Regions from separate parts of the Sphingopyxis sp. DBS4 genome, predicted to be linked through region 2. Evidence: riboswitches for the same ligand, from Rfam matches in the RefSeq annotation. Region 2 holds a riboswitch; the other holds the start of a gene.

Region 1 (7,802 bases), 1.9 Mb from region 2:
GTGGCGCTGGGCAATGCTTCGGTCGCGAACGGCGCCAGCGCATTGGCGCTGGGCGACCAGGCCAATGCACAGGGCCGCGGAACCGTTGCGCTGGGCGAACTGACGCAGGCGACGGGACAATCGGCCGTGGCGCTGGGGCAACAGGCGCAGGCGATCGGCGACAACAGCATCGCCATCGGCGGCGGCGACACGCTGACGACGCGCGCGATCGGCGCCAACAGCATCGCCATCGGCGGCCAGGCGCTGGCGAACGGGGCCGACAGCATCATGCTGGGCAACCGCGGCGGCGCCGGGGAGGACGCCGTGGCCATCGGCGCGGGCGCCTTTGCCAGCAGCGACCGTTCGGTGGCGCTGGGCGACAGTGCGACGGCCTTTGCCGAGGGCGCGGTCGCCATCGGCGCCAATTCGACCGCAACGCGCGCCAACACCGTGTCGGTGGGGTCGGCGGGCAATGAGCGGGCGATCACCAATGTCGCCGCCGGCACCACCGATACCGACGCGGTGAACGTCGCGCAGCTCAATGCCGCGCTCGCCGCACAGGGCAATGCGGCGGCGGCCGCGCAGACCACTGCAACCACCGCGCTCGCCAACGCCGCGGCGGCACAAGGAACGGCCGATACGGCGCTGGCCAATGCCGCGACCGCGCAAACGACCGCCGATACGGCGCGCACGGAAGCCGCCGCGGCCCAGACGACCGCGACGACGGCGCTGACCAACGCCGCGGCCGCGCAGACGACGGCAAACACGGCGCTCGCAGGCGCGACCGCCGCACAGGGAACGGCGAACACCGCCCGCACCGAAGCGGCGGCGGCGCAAGGCACCGCGAACACCGCGCTCGCCAATGCCGCCACCGCCCAGACCACGGCAAACGGCGCACAGGCAGCGGCGACAACGGCGGTCCTGCGCGGCGACACCGCGGGGGTCAGCCTGGCGGCGGCGCTCGGCAGCGGCGCGAGTTATGATACGGCGACGGGGGCGGTCAGCGCGCCGAGCTATTCGGTCGGCGGCACCGCCTATCACGACGTCGGCTCGGCGATCGGCGCGCTCGATACCAATGTTGCCGCGCTCAACAGCCGCATCGATGCGCTCAGCCTCGGCAACGACCGGCGCTTTCGCGAAGCGACCGGCGGCATCGTTACCGCGATGGCGATGGGGGGCACGATGATCGTCCCCGACAGCAATGTCTCGGTCTCGTTCAACCTTGCGACCTATCAGGGCGAGCAGGGCTTCTCCGGCGCCGCGGTGGTTCGCCTGACACCGCGCGTGTACGTCAGCGGCGGCTTTGCCGGATCGACCGTCAAGGGAACGACTGGCGGCCGGGTTGGCGTGGCCTTCGGCTTCTAGAATTGATCCCCCGGCTCCCGGCCCCGGAAAAACTGGGGCTGGGAGCGTGGGGGAGTCAGCCTTGCGTCGAACTCCAACGAGTTTGCTTGGCTGTGACGCCTCACCGTCAGCACTTCGCCCGCAGCGGCGGGGTGCCCAACAACCGCCGCCCTATGGTTTCAGCCACTCGAAACCGGCTAGCGAATGGAATTCCAGTCAATCCCTCGTACCCGTAACGGATTGCACATCGCGCTTGTCAGGCCCTGGCGAAGCGTTGGGAAGCGTCCCTGGGTGCCCGGATATCTGCGTGGCGAGCAGACGCGCCGCTTCCGCAAGTTGCGGATCGTCGCCACCCAGCTTCGCATCCGCGTCGAAACCGATTTCGACATCGGGCTTCACCCCTTCGCCCTCGACGATCCACGATCCGTCAGTTGCGGCGAGCGCATATTGCGGCACATTGGTCTCGGTCCCGTCGAGCAGCGGCCCGGTCGATCCGGTGCCGATCACCCCGCCCCAGGTCCGCTTTCCATAGATCGGACCCAGCTTCGCCTGCCGCCATTCATAGGCCATGGTATCGCCGTCGGACATCGTTGCTTCGTTGACGAGCAGCGCGAGTTTTCCGGTGAACACCTGCGTGAACCCGCCCCAGGGGTAGGTCGTCGGATAGTCCATTCCCTTGACATGCCCGGTCGTCAGGAAGGGGCGCAGCAGCCGGTCGATGACGAGCGGCGATCCGCTGCCGCCCAGATTGCCGCGAATATCGACGATCAACCCATCCTTGCGGATTTGTCCGAAATAACCGCGCGCGAACTCCGCCAGCCCCTGCGGCGACATGGCGGGGATATGGACATAGCCGATCCGTCCACCCGACACCCGATCGACGAGATGCCGGTTGTTTTCGCTCCATTCACGATAGGCCAGCCCCTCCTGGCTGGCGATCGGCTTGACGACCAGCGTCCGCTCGCCTTTCACGCCGTCGCGGCCGATCGTCAGCGCGACCTCCTTGTCCGCCTTGCCGATCAGCGCCTCGAACGGGTCGGTGCGGGCATCGAGCGCGCGACCGTCGATCGCGAACAGCCAGTCGCCGACCCGCACTTCCTTGCCGAGCGCGCCGAGCGGCGAGCGATAGAGCGGATCGACGGGGTCGCCCGCATAGATATGGCTGATGCGCCAGCGCGCTTTCGCGGCGTCGAAGACCCAGACCGCGCCGAGCGCCGCCGACCCCGGCGTCGCGGGCTGCCATTCGTCGCGCCCATCGATATAGGCATGGCCGACGTTCAGTTCCGACACCATGCGCCCGATGACCTCGGTCAGGTCGCCCCGGCTGCCGATGCGCGGCAGATCGGCGCGATAGCGCGCGCACAGCGCCGCCCAGTCGAAGCCGTGCATCTTCGCGTCGTAGAAGAAGTCGCGGTAGCGTCGACAGACCTCGTCGAAGACCGCGCGCCATTCCTCGCGCGGCGCGATCGTTCCGGTGAGGCGGCCGATGTCGAGCTTCCTCGCCTTGCCGCTGGCGGTATCGAGCAGCGCATAATCCTTCTCGCGCCGCGTCACCGCAGACGCGCTCCAGGGCAGGAAAGCCACCGCATCGACGCGATCCGCGACGGTGCGCGTTTCCTTCTTCTCGAACGAATAGGCGCTCAGCCGATAGGCATCGTCGTCCGCGATCGCCGCCGAATAGACAATATCGTCCTTGCCGACGGTGAAGGCGTCGATGTTCGCGCTCGCGATCGGCGTCGGCGCGAGGCGGTCGATCAGCCCGTCGAAATCGATCGTCGCGAGCGGCGGAACGGTTTCGTCCTTGCTCGCGGTCAGGAAGGGATCGGGTAGCCCTGCGCGAAGCGGCAGGATGGCGATCGAGCGCTGGCGCGGCACCTGGAAATTCCACTCGCGCCCCTCGAACCGGCCCCGGAACTGGCGGTCGGTCAGCGCATAGAGATAATTGCCGTCAGGCGAAAAGGCCGGCTGCGACATGTTATAGAGCGGATCGCTCGCCGCGACGGTCTTGCCGGTCGCAACGTCGAGGATCTGCACCTGTCCCATATCGGCTGGGCCGAAGCGCGTGTAGGCGAGATAGCGGCTGTTGGGCGACCAGGCATAATCGTTGACGAAGACGCTGCCGCTGCGCCCAGCCTCGCGCATCGCTCCGCTCGCGACATCGACCAGATAGATTGCCCCGTCCTTCCCCGACAGGGCGATGCGCTTGCCGTCGGGCGCCCATTGCGGCCGCGAGAAGCGATCATGGTGACCCGAGGTGAGTTGCCGCGCGGCACCGCCGTCGGCAGACGCGATCCACAGTTCCTCCTCGCCGCCCCGGTCGGAGACATAGGCGATCCATTTGCCGTCGCTCGACATGGCGGCCTCGCGCTCCTGGGCGTCGGAACTCGCGGTTACGGCACGGACCGGTGCGTCGCCCGCGGCCAGATCGAATATGTCGCCCCGCGCCACGAAGAGCGCGCGATCGCCATCGGGCGTCGGGACGAAGCTGTCGATCGCCTCGCCATAGCGCGCGAAGCGCGGGCGCGCCTGCAACGCATCCGACGAGACCCGGATCACCTGCTGCTCTGAGGCACCGGTCGCCGGATCGAAGCGCCAGATGCGGCCGTCGACCTCATAAACGATGGCTCCTGCGCGATCGGCCGACGCCCATTTCGCGTCGCTCTCGTGCCGCGTGAGCTGCTCGGCCTCGCCGGTTGCCGGATCGGCGCGGAACAGGTTCATCGCCCCGTTCCGGTCGGAGAGAAAGAAGAGGCCCTGCCGTGTCCACATCGGGTCGCGTTCGGTCGCATCGGTCCGGGTGAGCTGCCGCGCCGCGCCGCTCGACCGATCATAGATCCACAGGTCCTGCGCCCAGCCCCCGCGATAATGTTTCCAGGTTCGGAAATCGCGCGACCAGGGCGAATAGAGGATCTGCGTTCCATCGGGCGAGAAGACCCCGGCGCCGGCGCGCGCGGTGCCGGCGGGCTCGATCGTGCGCGTCGCCAGGCTGACGGTATAGAGGTTGCTCTGCGACAGCATCGCCGCGTCGCGCATCGACCGGATGAGGATGGCGCTCCCATCGGGCGTCCAGCCGACCACCTGATTATCGCTGCCCCAGCGCGTCGACAGCCCCTTGCGCGAGGGCGCGCTGGTCAGACGCCTTGCCTCGCCCCCGTCGGCGGGCATCACATAGGCCTGGTCGTCGCCGTCGATGCGCGCGGTGAACGCCAGCATTTTGCAATCGGGCGAGAATTTCGCGAAATATTCGGGGCCGGGGGTGCTGGTCAGCCGCCGCGCTTCCGCCGCCGTTCCATCCTGTAGCCACAGATCGCCCGCAAAGCTGAAGACAATCCGCGATCCGCACACATCGGGATAACGGAGATAAGGATCGGCGGGGTCGGGCGCCTGCGCGGACGCCGCGGTGGCGACGCTGCTGAGGAGCGCGGCGACGATGAAGCGCTGGCGCGCACGATCTTTTGAAAAGAAGTTCACGAACGAAGCCCCTCCCGAGCAGGTATCAGGGCCCCATCTGTCCGTGTGCCTGAGATCGTTATCCCGTCGGCGGACGCCTGCGCGCCTCTCTCCAGATTCCATGCGCCGGATGGTCCTTCGTGCCTGAGAGTTTCCGGGGCGGTTGCTCCTTCGGCGGCCTGCGCGAGGCAGGCTCTCTCCCATCCGACTCGCTCAGGATGACGCGGCGTCCGTCCGCTTGTCAAGGCCTTCCGGCGCTCTCCAGCACCCGCAGCGCCGTGGGCCGGTCGATCACGCTGCGCAGGACGAAGGAACTGCGGATCCGCGCGACATTCGGCAGGCTCGACAGCTCCTGCCGATAGGTTTCGTCGAAGTCGTGCAGCGACGGGACATGCACGAGCGCGAGGAAATCCACGTCGCCCGACACGAACCAGCATTTCGACACCGCGCTGCATTTCTGGATCGCCGCTTCGAAGCGATCGAGCGCGTCGTCGGACTGCGACACCAGCTCCATCTGCACCAGGACGAGGATGCCGAAACCCAGCCGGTCGAGATCGAACTGCGCCGTATATCGCTCGATCACGCCATGGCCTTCGAGCAGCCGGCGCCGCCGCGCCGCGGCGTTGCTCGAAAGCCCCACCGCCTCGCCGATCGCGACATCGCTCGACCGCGCGTCCGACGCCAGGATATGCATGATTCGATAATCTAACCGATCAAGCTCAAGTGTTTCCATATTTTCCATAATAATATCGTATCACGACGATATTTCATTCCACAAGCCAATTTGGCACCGAAATTTGGTGGGATCGGCAAGGCCGATGAATGCTAGGTGTCGGTATCGGGGAAAATCAGCAAGCTCATTGCATAAACCGGACATTAGGGGGCCAGTCCGCAAACGGAAGCCAATCTGCAAGGTCCGATCAGGGAGGAGGGATCAACATGCGATTCAATTTTCATGGCGTGTCGTCGGCGGTTTTGATCGCGGCGCTCGCCCATTCGGCCGCGGCGCAGGCTCAAACCGCCGATGCGGACACCCGCGACGGCGACGCCGCAGAGGTCCGGTCGGCCGACAGCGCGCCCGATACCGGTAGCAAGGAGGCGGAAAGCGACATCGTCGTCACCGGCTCGCGCCTGCCGTCGGAATTCTCGACCACCGCGCCGGTGCAGGTGCTCAAGGCGGACCGGGGCGCCGTGCTCGGCAATGCGACCGCGGCGGAGATCGTCGCGCATGCCACCGCCGCGGCAGGCACGCAGCAGATCAACAACCAGCTTTCGGCGACCGGAGCCGGCGGATCGGTTGTGCTGGGCGGCGCCAACGTCAATACGATCAGCCTGCGCAACATGAGCGCGACGCGGACGCTGACCCTGCTCAACGGCCAGCGGATCGCCCCGTCGGGAACCGGAAGCCAGGTCGCGCCGGTCGATTTCAACGTCATCCCCTCGGTCGCGCTCGACCGGATCGAGGTTCTGACCACCGGCGCTTCCTCGGTCTATGGCTCTGATGCGATCGCCGGGGTGATCAACGTCATCACTCGCAAGGGCGGCGACGGGCTCGAACTCGGCGGCTTCGCCCGCCTCCCCGAAAAGCACGGCGGGCGCTATGTCCAGGCGAACGCCTTCTGGGGCCGCAATTACGACAATTTCTACGTGACCGCGGCGCTCGAATATGATCAGCAGTTCGAGCTCGATCTCAAGGATCGGCCCCAGACCGCGTGCCGGCAGGATTTCGTCTACGATCCGACGAGCGGCGAGCGCGTCGACGCCCGCGACACTTCGGGCAACTTCCGCTGCATCAACCACAATCCGAACGGCATCTTCTTCGATCAATATTGGTACGGCGGCGCCTTCGTCTATGATCCGACGCAGGCGAACGGCCCCTATCCCCCCGCCGCGCTCGGGCTGCAGGATCCCACCAATCCGGCCCTTGCGCCGCTGCTCGACTGGGTCCGCGCCAACCGCGGCGGCTTTCCCGACACCTATCCCTATTCGCCCAACACCAGCCGCGCCTATGACGAGGCCGACTCCATCTCGCCCTATCGCCGCATCAACGCCTATGTTTCGGCGGGCGTGAACGTCGGCGACAATTCGGAGCTCTATTTCAGCGCGCTCTATTCGAACCGCCATTCGCAATCGAACGGCTGGTATTTCCTCTACCCCTTCCTGTCGGCGACCAACCCGAACAACACGGTCGGGGAGGCGCTGATCATCGCGAGCGGCGGCAATTCGTCGGGCGACGTCGGCCCGCAGATCGTCCGGCCGTTCCGCGCCGAGCAGAAGGTCGATTTCTTCCAGTCGACCGTCGGGCTGCGCGGCAAGTTCGGCGGGGGAGTGCTGCGCAACTGGAATTACGACATCAGCGCCCGCTTCGGCCTGTCGCGCGGCACCTATGGCCAGACCTTCTATTATCAGGACCGGCTCAACGCCGCGACGGCGCCCGGCATCGCTTGCGACCCCAGCCTGATCACCATTTCGGGTCCGACCGAATGCGTCTCGATCCCCTGGCTGACCAAACGCTTCCTCGTCGACCAGGACTGGACCGACACCGAACGCAATTTCCTCGAAGGCTATGAGGAAGGCCATACCAAATACGACCAGTTCGCCATCGAGGGCAGCCTGTCAGGGCCGCTGTTCACGCTTCCGGCCGGCGAGGTCGCGGGCGTGTTCGGCTTCGCCATCCGCACCGACGACCTCGACGACACGCCGGGCTACAACGCCCGCAACCACAATTATTTCGCCTTCTCGACCGCGGGGCGCACCGCGGGTTCGGACACGGTGCGCGAGGTCTATGGCGAAATCGGCGTTCCGATCGTCGCCGACAAACCCTTCTTCCACAGCCTGCGGCTGACCGCGTCGGGGCGCTACACCGACTACAAATCCTATGGATCGAACGCGACCTACCGCATCGCCGGCGCCTGGGAAATCTCGCCCGCCATCGCGTTGCGGGCCTCCTACGGCACCTCGTTCCGCGCCCCGACGATCTATGAGCTCAACCTGGCCGACCAGACCTCCTTCTTCGGCTATTTCGACCC
Region 2 (7,802 bases):
CATCAGTGCGCGGTTGCCGGTGAAGGTCGTCGTATCGTCGACGCCGCCGGCGTTCATTTCGGGGCGCCACCCGGCGCGGTTGAGCGCGGTCATGCCAGCACCTCCTTCAGCGCCGCGGCAAAGGCGGCGATATCCTGTTCGGTCACCGTCTCGGTCACCGCAACGACAAGCCCGTTCGCGAGCGCGTCATTGTCGGGGTAGAGGCGGCCAAGCGAGACGCCGCCGAGAATGCCCTTCTCCGCCAGTTCGTGGATGACGGGCCGCGCCGCCTTCGGCAGGACCAATGTAAATTCGTTGAAGAAACCGCCGTTCAGAAGCGACACGCCCGGCACCTTCGCAAACTCGGCGGCGGCGACCTTGGCGCGGCCGTGATTGATCCCCGCCAATTGGCGGAGGCCCGCCTCGCCAAGCAGAGTCATGTGGATGCTGAACGCCAGCGCGCAAAGCCCCGAATTGGTGCAGATATTGCTCGTCGCCTTCTCGCGCCGGATATGCTGCTCGCGGGTCGAGAGCGTCAGCACGAAGCCGCGCTTGCCGTTGGCGTCGGCGGTCTCGCCGCAAAGGCGGCCCGGCATCTGGCGGACATATTTGGCCTTGCAGCCGAACAGGCCCAGATAGGGGCCGCCGAACTGCAGCCCGACGCCGATCGATTGCCCCTCGCCGACGACGATGTCGGCACCCATCTCACCCGGCGCCTTGATGAGGCCGAGCGCGACGGGCTCGGTCACCACCGCGATCAGCAGCGCGCCCGCAGCCTGGCAGGCGCCCGCCAGCGCGGTCATGTCGTCGATGCGGCCGAGGATGTCGGGATATTGGACGACAACGCAACTCACCTCCTTGTCGACCGCCGCCGCGAGCGCGGCCCAGTCGGTGCCGGCCTCGAGCGCCGGATCGCCGTCTACGAGCACGTCGCCGGTATAGTTCGCCATCGTCCGCGCGACGCTGCGATAATGCGGATGAAGCCCGGTCGAGAGCAAAGCCTTGCTGCGCCGCGTGACGCGCCGCGCCATGACAATCGCTTCCCAGCAGGCGGTCGAGCCGTCGTACATCGAGGCATTGGCGACGTCGGTGCCGAGCAGGCGCGCGACCTGGCTCTGGAACTCGAACAGCATCTGCAGCGTGCCCTGCGCGATTTCGGGCTGATAGGGGGTGTAGGCGGTCAGGAACTCGCCGCGCTGGATCAGATGGTCGACGCTCGCCGGGACATGGTGGCGATAGGCGCCCGCGCCGAGGAAGAAGGGTCCGTCGCCCGCCGCCATGTTCCGCCGCGCGAGCGCCGCCATATGGCGCTCGACCGCAAGCTCGCTGGCATGGTCGGGAAGCCCGGCGATCGTACCGTCGAGCCGCGCTTCGGCAGGCACGTCGACGAACAGATCGTCGATCGACGCGGCGCCGACGGCGGCGAGCATCGCCGCGCGGTCGTCGCTGGTAAGGGGAAGATAACGCATGAACTACTCCGTGGAAGAAGCGGAATGGACGGCAAAAAGCTGGGCGAGGTCGGGAAGCGATCCCTGAAAGATCGCGGGGCCGCTGTGCGTCGTGCGGACCCATGGCGCGAGCCAGATGCGGAAACCCGCATCGCGCGCGCGGCGGCAAAAGGCATAATCGTCGGACAGCAATTCGCGGCTGTCCGGGTCGATCATCGGCAGGAAGAAGCTCTGCTCGCTGTCCGCGACGCCGTGCGCGGCGCGCTCGCCGGGGTCGGTGCGAAAGCCAAGCTCAGGGTGCCGCGCGGCGAGTCCATCGAGCACGTCGCGGCGGATCAGCATCATCCCCGTCCCGGCTCGCGTCAACTCGACGAGGTCGGTCAGCGCGAACCGCTGGTCCCGATGCAGGAAATGCAGCGCGAACTCGCCGCCGAAGCGCGCGAGGTCGCCCGGATCGTCCTTCGCCATCCCACGCTCGACCGCGCGTGCGACGTTGGACCAGTTGACCATCCGTCGCGGGCAAGCGGCGGCAAGGATCGCGCAATCGTCCCGCTCGCGCATCGCGGCCAGCATCGAAAAGACGTCGTCAGCCGCGAAATCGATATCGGCGTCGACGAACAGTAGATGGGTGGAATCGCTGGCGCGGAAGATCGCCGCCAGCAGATCGCGCGCGCGCGTGATCGACGGCTGGTAAAGAATGAACTCGAAGCGCACCGCGACGCCCGCCGCCTGCGCCTTCAACGCGAGGTCGAGCGCCGCGCGGACATAGCTACCCTGCGCCCCGTCATAGATGGGCGTCGCCACCATCAGGCGGCAATCGGCGAGGGCGGCGGATGCGCTCACATCATCTCCCCCCTCCCGCAGGCGGGAGGGGCCGGGGGTGGGCATGGCGGCGAGAGCAGGCTTGCCCAAAGCCCACCCCCGACCCCTCCCGCCTGCGGGAGGGGAGGACAAGTCAAAGATCGGCGATGAAGGCCTTGTAGGCTTCGGCGTTCATCAGACCGTCGAGCTGGCTCTTGTCGGTCAGCGTCATGCGGAAGAACCAGCCTTCGCCCTCCGGGTCGCTGTTGACGAGCGCCGGATCCTCTTCGAGCTGGCCGTTGCCTTCGGTCACCACGCCGTCGACCGGCGCATAGACGTCGCTCGCGGCCTTGACCGATTCGACGACCGCGGCGTCACCGCCCGCAGCCAGTTCGGCGCCGGTGTCGGGAACCTCGACGAACACGATGTCGCCGAGCTGGCTCTGCGCGAAGTCGGTGATGCCGACCGTCGCGATGTCGCCGTCGACATCGACCCATTCATGCTCTTCGGTATAATAACGCGGCATCGGTCAGCCTCCCTGTTTGCGGACATAATTATGGGGAACGAAGGGCATGGCGGCGACGGTGCAAGGCACGCGCTTGCCGCGAACTTCGGCGGCGATGGCGGTGCCGGGCACCGCGTGATCGCGCGGCACATAACCCATGGCGATCGGCGCGCCGACGCTGGGGGCAAAGCCGCCCGAAGTCACGACGCCGATCTCTGTGTTGCCGTCGAACAGCTTCGCGCCTTCACGCACCGGCAGCTTGCCATCGACGAGCAGGCCCACGCGCTTGCGCGGCGGACCGTCGGCAAGATGGCCGAGAATGCGCGCGGCGCCGGGGAAATTCGCTTCCTCGCGGCGGCGCTTGCCGATCGCAAAACCAAGGTCGCCCTCGATCGGATCGGTGTCTTCGCTGAGATCGTGGCCGTAGAGGGGAAGTCCCGCTTCGAGCCGCAAGCTATCGCGCGCACCGAGCCCGATCGGTTTCACCTCATCCATCGCGCACAGCGCGTCGGCAAAAGCCGCGAGCGCTTCGTTCGGAAGCGAGATTTCGAAACCGTCCTCGCCGGTATAGCCCGAGCGGCTGAGCGCGATCGCATGGCCGTTCCAGGTCGCCTGCGCAGCCTGCATGAAGACAAGGCCGGCGCTTTCGGGAACGAGACGCGCGAGCGCTTCGGCCGCCTTCGGCCCCTGCAGCGCGAGCAGACCGTAATCCTCGTTGTGGTTGAGCGTAACATCATCGGGAAGATGCTCGCGAAGATGCGCAATGTCGTCCCATTTGACCGCGCCATTGACGACGATGCCGAGCTGGTCGCCTTCGTTGGTGATCATCAGGTCGTCGAGTATGCCGCCATCTTCGCCGAGCAGCAGCGAATAGCGCATCCGACCGGGCTTGAGCGCCGCGATGTCGCCGGGGACGAGCGCTTCAAGCGCTTCCACGGCGCCTTCGCCTTCAAGACTGAGCTGCCCCATATGGCTGACGTCGAACAGACCCGCATTCTCGCGCGTCCACTGATGTTCGGCCATGATGCCTTCATATTGGATCGGCATCCAATAGCCGGCGAATTCGACCATCCGGCCGCCCTTCGCGCGGTGCCAGGCGTCGAGCGGCAGCGTTGCGGTGGGAACCGCTTCCTCGCCCGTAAAGTCCGTTTCGGTCATGTCAGTCTCCCGCGGTTGACATGGCGAGGCGCGGCCCGATGCCGTCCTGTCGCCATGCCCCCTCTGTCACGGGAACCTGAGAGTTTTCCCCTGCGAGAACGCAGGGTTACCCCTTCGGTGGTCCCGACGACCTTCGCCGGAACGCTTTCCAGAGTGTCCGTTCCAGCCTGCGCGGTCCGTTGACCTGAGAGTTTCCGGGGCGGTTGCTCCTTCGGTGGCGGTGCAGGTCGCCCTGCCCCGCGCTCTCCCGCGCGGCCGGCCGAATCTCCGCAAGGAGACCCGACAGACGCCCGAGCCTTGGCGTCGCCTTTTTGCGGAGTCAATCGGCGAGCGCGCGGATCGCGTCGTTTTCGTGGATATAGACGCCGGACGCCCGCTCGCCGGTCAGGGTGACGATCGCCTGTGCGACCCTTTCTGCCGGAATCGAGCGATAGCGACGCAGCGATCCATGGAGCAGCGCATCGGTCAGCGGCGCCGCGACCATCGCAATCCCCTCGCCCAGCCGCGGCGGCCCCTGACGCTCGCCGGTCAGCAGGCCGGGGCGAAGCAAATCGAGCCGGTCGAACGCCAGCGCGCGAAGATCATCCTCGACCTCGCCCTTGGTCCGCAGATAGAAATTGGAGGCTTGCGACGACGCCCCGACGCTGCTGACCGCGATCATATGCCGCGCGCCCGCCTCCTTCGCGGCTCGCGCGCAAGCGAGGGCCAGATCATGATCGACCGCCCGAAAGGCTGCCTGCGACCCCGCCTGCCGGATCGTGGTGCCGAGACAGGAGATGAGGGTCGCAGGTCGCCGGCCGGCGATGATCGCGGGCCATTGCTCGCTGGGCGCAACGTCCATCTCCGGCTGCGAATATTGATAATCGGGCGCGCGGCGGACGAGGATCGTCGCCGCGACCGACCGCGCCACGATGCCGCCGACGAGGCCGGTTGCGCCAAGCAGCAAGATGTCGGGTGACGCCATGGGGCGATCCTAAGCTGCGCCGGGTCGGGTTGGCAACGTGGGCCTGTGGTTATTTTCGCACCGTCGATCAAGCGTGCGCCAACGCCTCCGGCACCGCCCCGCGCCCAAATATCTCCGCGAAGCGATCGATCGCGAAGCGGTCGGTCATGCCGGCGATATAATCACCGATATGGCGTACCGTCGCGCCCTCCCCTGCGGGAAGGCGCGAGGCCCAGTCCTCGCCCATCAGGCGCGGGTCGGCGGCGTAGACGTCGAACAGGCGCGACACGACCTCCTTCGCCCCCGCCGCCGCCTCGATCTGCGAGGGATGGTGGTAGAGGTTCGCATACATGAAGCGCTTGAGGTCGCGCTCCGCCCTCGCGAGTTCGTCCGAGAAATCGCCGAGCGTGCCGCCCGCCGCGCGAACTTCGCCGACGCTCGCGACACCGGCGGCGGCGACGTTCGCTTCGGTCGCGGCGATCACGTCGTTGACCATGACGCCGATCTGGTCGCGCACCAGTTCGCGCAGCAAGCGGTCGCGCGGCGCGCCGGGAAAGCGGCCCTCGACCGCGCGGTAATTGGCGGCGACGAACGGCTGGCCCATCAACTGGTCGAGCGTCAGCAATCCCGCGCGCAGCCCATCGTCGATGTCGTGATTGTCATAGGCGATGTCGTCGGCGACCGCCGCGATCTGCGCCTCAAGGCTGGCGTGGCTCACAAGGTCGAGCGGAAATTCGCCGTCGATCTCGGCCAGCGCCCAGCCGGGGCGGCGCACCGGGCCGTTGTGCTTGGCGAGCCCCTCCAGCGTCTCCCAGCTGAGGTTCAGCCCGTCGAAGCGCGGATAGGGACATTCGAGCCGCGCCAATGTCCGCAGCGTATGGCCGTTATGATCGAAGCCGCCGTGATCAAACATCGCGGCCTTCAGCGCGTCCTCGCCGGCATGGCCGAAAGGTGGGTGGCCGATGTCATGCGCGAGGCACAGTGCCTCGGTCAGATCCTCGTTGAGGCCGAGCGCGCGGGCAATGCCGCGACCGATCTGCGCGACCTCGATGCTGTGAGTCAGGCGGACGCGGTAATGGTCGCCGTCGGGCGCGACGAAGACCTGCGTCTTGTGGCGCAGGCGGCGAAAGGCGATCGAGTGGATGATGCGGTCGCGGTCGCGCTGAAAGGCGTCGCGCGGGCCGCGCACGACGCGGCCGGGTTCCTCGTGGCGGCGGCCGCGGCTCTGCGCCGGATTGCTGGCGCAGGCGGCGACGCTCATTTGACCGGGTCGACGCTCTGGCCGGCGTCGCTGTTGAACAGGAATCCGTCGCCGCCCGCCTTCTTGTAGTCGCCGAGCCAGTCCTGCGCCGCCGCGCGATCCTTGAACGGCCCGACGAGCAGGCGCCGCGTCTTGCCCCATTCGGTCGTCGCGGCCGATTTGCCCTTGAACAGCGCGGGGTTCTTCTTCGCGAACTTGCCATAGTCGAACGCCAGCGCCTTGGCATTGGCGCCGGTCGCGATCTGCACCCAGATGCGCGCGGGATTCGCTTTCTTTTCGGCCGCTTCGGCCTTGGCTTTCGCGTCGGCTTCGGCCTTCGCCTTGGCGGCCGCCTCTTCCTTCTCGCGCTTCGCCTCTTCGGCGGCGTCGGCGCGCTTCTTGTCCTCGCGCAGCTTGGCGAGCGTATCGGCACCGATCGCATTGTCGGGCCGCGCCAGTTCCTCGGGCGGAATCTCGATCGAGCTGGCGATAGCGGCGAGCGAGGCCAGCGGCGCCTCGGGCGTCACCGCGCTTCCCGCCGGGGCGATCGAAGGCGGCGGCGTCATGGGAACCGCCGCCGGAGCCGGCGCGGGGCGTCCGACATCGGCGATCGAAAAGCCGGGACCGACGGGCGTGGACGACTGCACGGGATTGGTGCCGATCGGGGCAACGGGCGCAGCCGTGGAGGGAGCAGGCGCAGACGAAGCCGGCGCCGACGAAACGGGGGCAGGCGGCGTGGCGATAGCCACTTCCGTCCTTGCGGGAACCGGCGCCGGACTGCCGGCGGCGGAGGGAGCGGGACTATGCGCGGCGGGGGGCTGCGACGCGGGCGGAGCTGCCGCTGGGACGGGTACCGCGGATGCTGCCGGTCGCGGCGCCGGCGAAACGACCGGCACGGGTTTCGGCGCCGGTTTCGAAGCGGGTTTCGGCATGGCCGATGCTGGCGGCTTACTTCGTTCCGCCCTTTTGCCGGTTGTGACTGCGGGCGGAGGCGTCGGAGCCGGCGTCGCGGCGGCGACCTGCACCGGCTTGCGGCGCGGGCCGAGCTCGCCGCTCGGGAAGCGACCGAAATGCGCGGCGGCGGCTTGCTGCGCCGGGTTGAGCCGGTCCATCTGCGTCAGATAGGGCAGGATATTCTGCGCGAGCGCCGGCGGCATCGTCGCATTGACGATCTCGGTCGCCTCGGCATCGCGGCCGTTCATCGCCAGGATCATCGCGCGCAGCCGCCATGCCGCACGATCCTGCGCGCGAAGCTGCGGGGTCAGCAACTGCACAGCGCGGTCAGGCTCGCCGCTGATCCCGAGCGAGAGCGCATAACGGCGCGTCACCTCGTCATTGGGGGCGATCGACAGCGCGAGCTGATAGTCGCGCTGCGCCGCATCCTGCTGTCCCAGCAGGTCGCGCGCGAGCCCGCGGTCGGCAAGGAACAGGCGTTCGGGCGCGCCGAGAAGCTGCGCTTCGCCGAAATAGTCGAGCGCGCGCGTCGGGCTTTCCATGTGGACCATCGCCGAGCCGAGCGCCGCCTTGACCGCGCCATCGCGCGGGCTCGCCTGCTCGGCGCGGGTCAGGAAGCCGACCGCCGCACGATAATCCTCGAGCTCGTTCGAAGCGCGCCCGGCATCGAGCAGCGCCGCGGCGTCATTGCTGTTCGTCGCCAGCCGCCCGAGCGCCGACGACAGCAGCGTTCGCGCCGCGGTGCGCTTGTCCATCGCCGCTTTCGTCGCCGCG

What was found. A riboswitch is a leader RNA that binds a small molecule or an ion and turns the genes downstream of it on or off. The one in region 2 is predicted to bind glycine.
Region 1: another riboswitch for glycine. It lies ahead of NP825_RS04000 (S41 family peptidase); the one in region 2 lies ahead of gcvT (glycine cleavage system aminomethyltransferase GcvT).

Annotation. Positions count from the first base shown of each region.
Region 1 covers NZ_CP102384.1:872,318-880,119, reverse strand. Annotated here, with positions in the region: gene NP825_RS04005 (hypothetical protein) at 1-1,344, shown strand, start outside; gene NP825_RS04000 (S41 family peptidase) at 1,540-4,794, opposite strand; glycine riboswitch at 4,895-4,986, opposite strand; gene NP825_RS03995 (Lrp/AsnC family transcriptional regulator) at 5,015-5,506, opposite strand; gene NP825_RS03990 (TonB-dependent siderophore receptor) at 5,713-7,802, shown strand, end outside.
Region 2 covers NZ_CP102384.1:2,762,117-2,769,918, forward strand. Annotated here, with positions in the region: gene gcvPB (aminomethyl-transferring glycine dehydrogenase subunit GcvPB) at 1-57, opposite strand, end outside; gene gcvPA (aminomethyl-transferring glycine dehydrogenase subunit GcvPA) at 90-1,448, opposite strand; gene NP825_RS13125 (glycosyltransferase) at 1,452-2,270, opposite strand; gene gcvH (glycine cleavage system protein GcvH) at 2,383-2,754, opposite strand; gene gcvT (glycine cleavage system aminomethyltransferase GcvT) at 2,758-3,891, opposite strand; glycine riboswitch at 3,945-4,053, opposite strand; glycine riboswitch at 4,054-4,151, opposite strand; gene NP825_RS13140 (NAD(P)H-binding protein) at 4,211-4,855, opposite strand; gene NP825_RS13145 (deoxyguanosinetriphosphate triphosphohydrolase) at 4,923-6,095, opposite strand; gene NP825_RS13150 (SPOR domain-containing protein) at 6,092-7,802, opposite strand, start outside.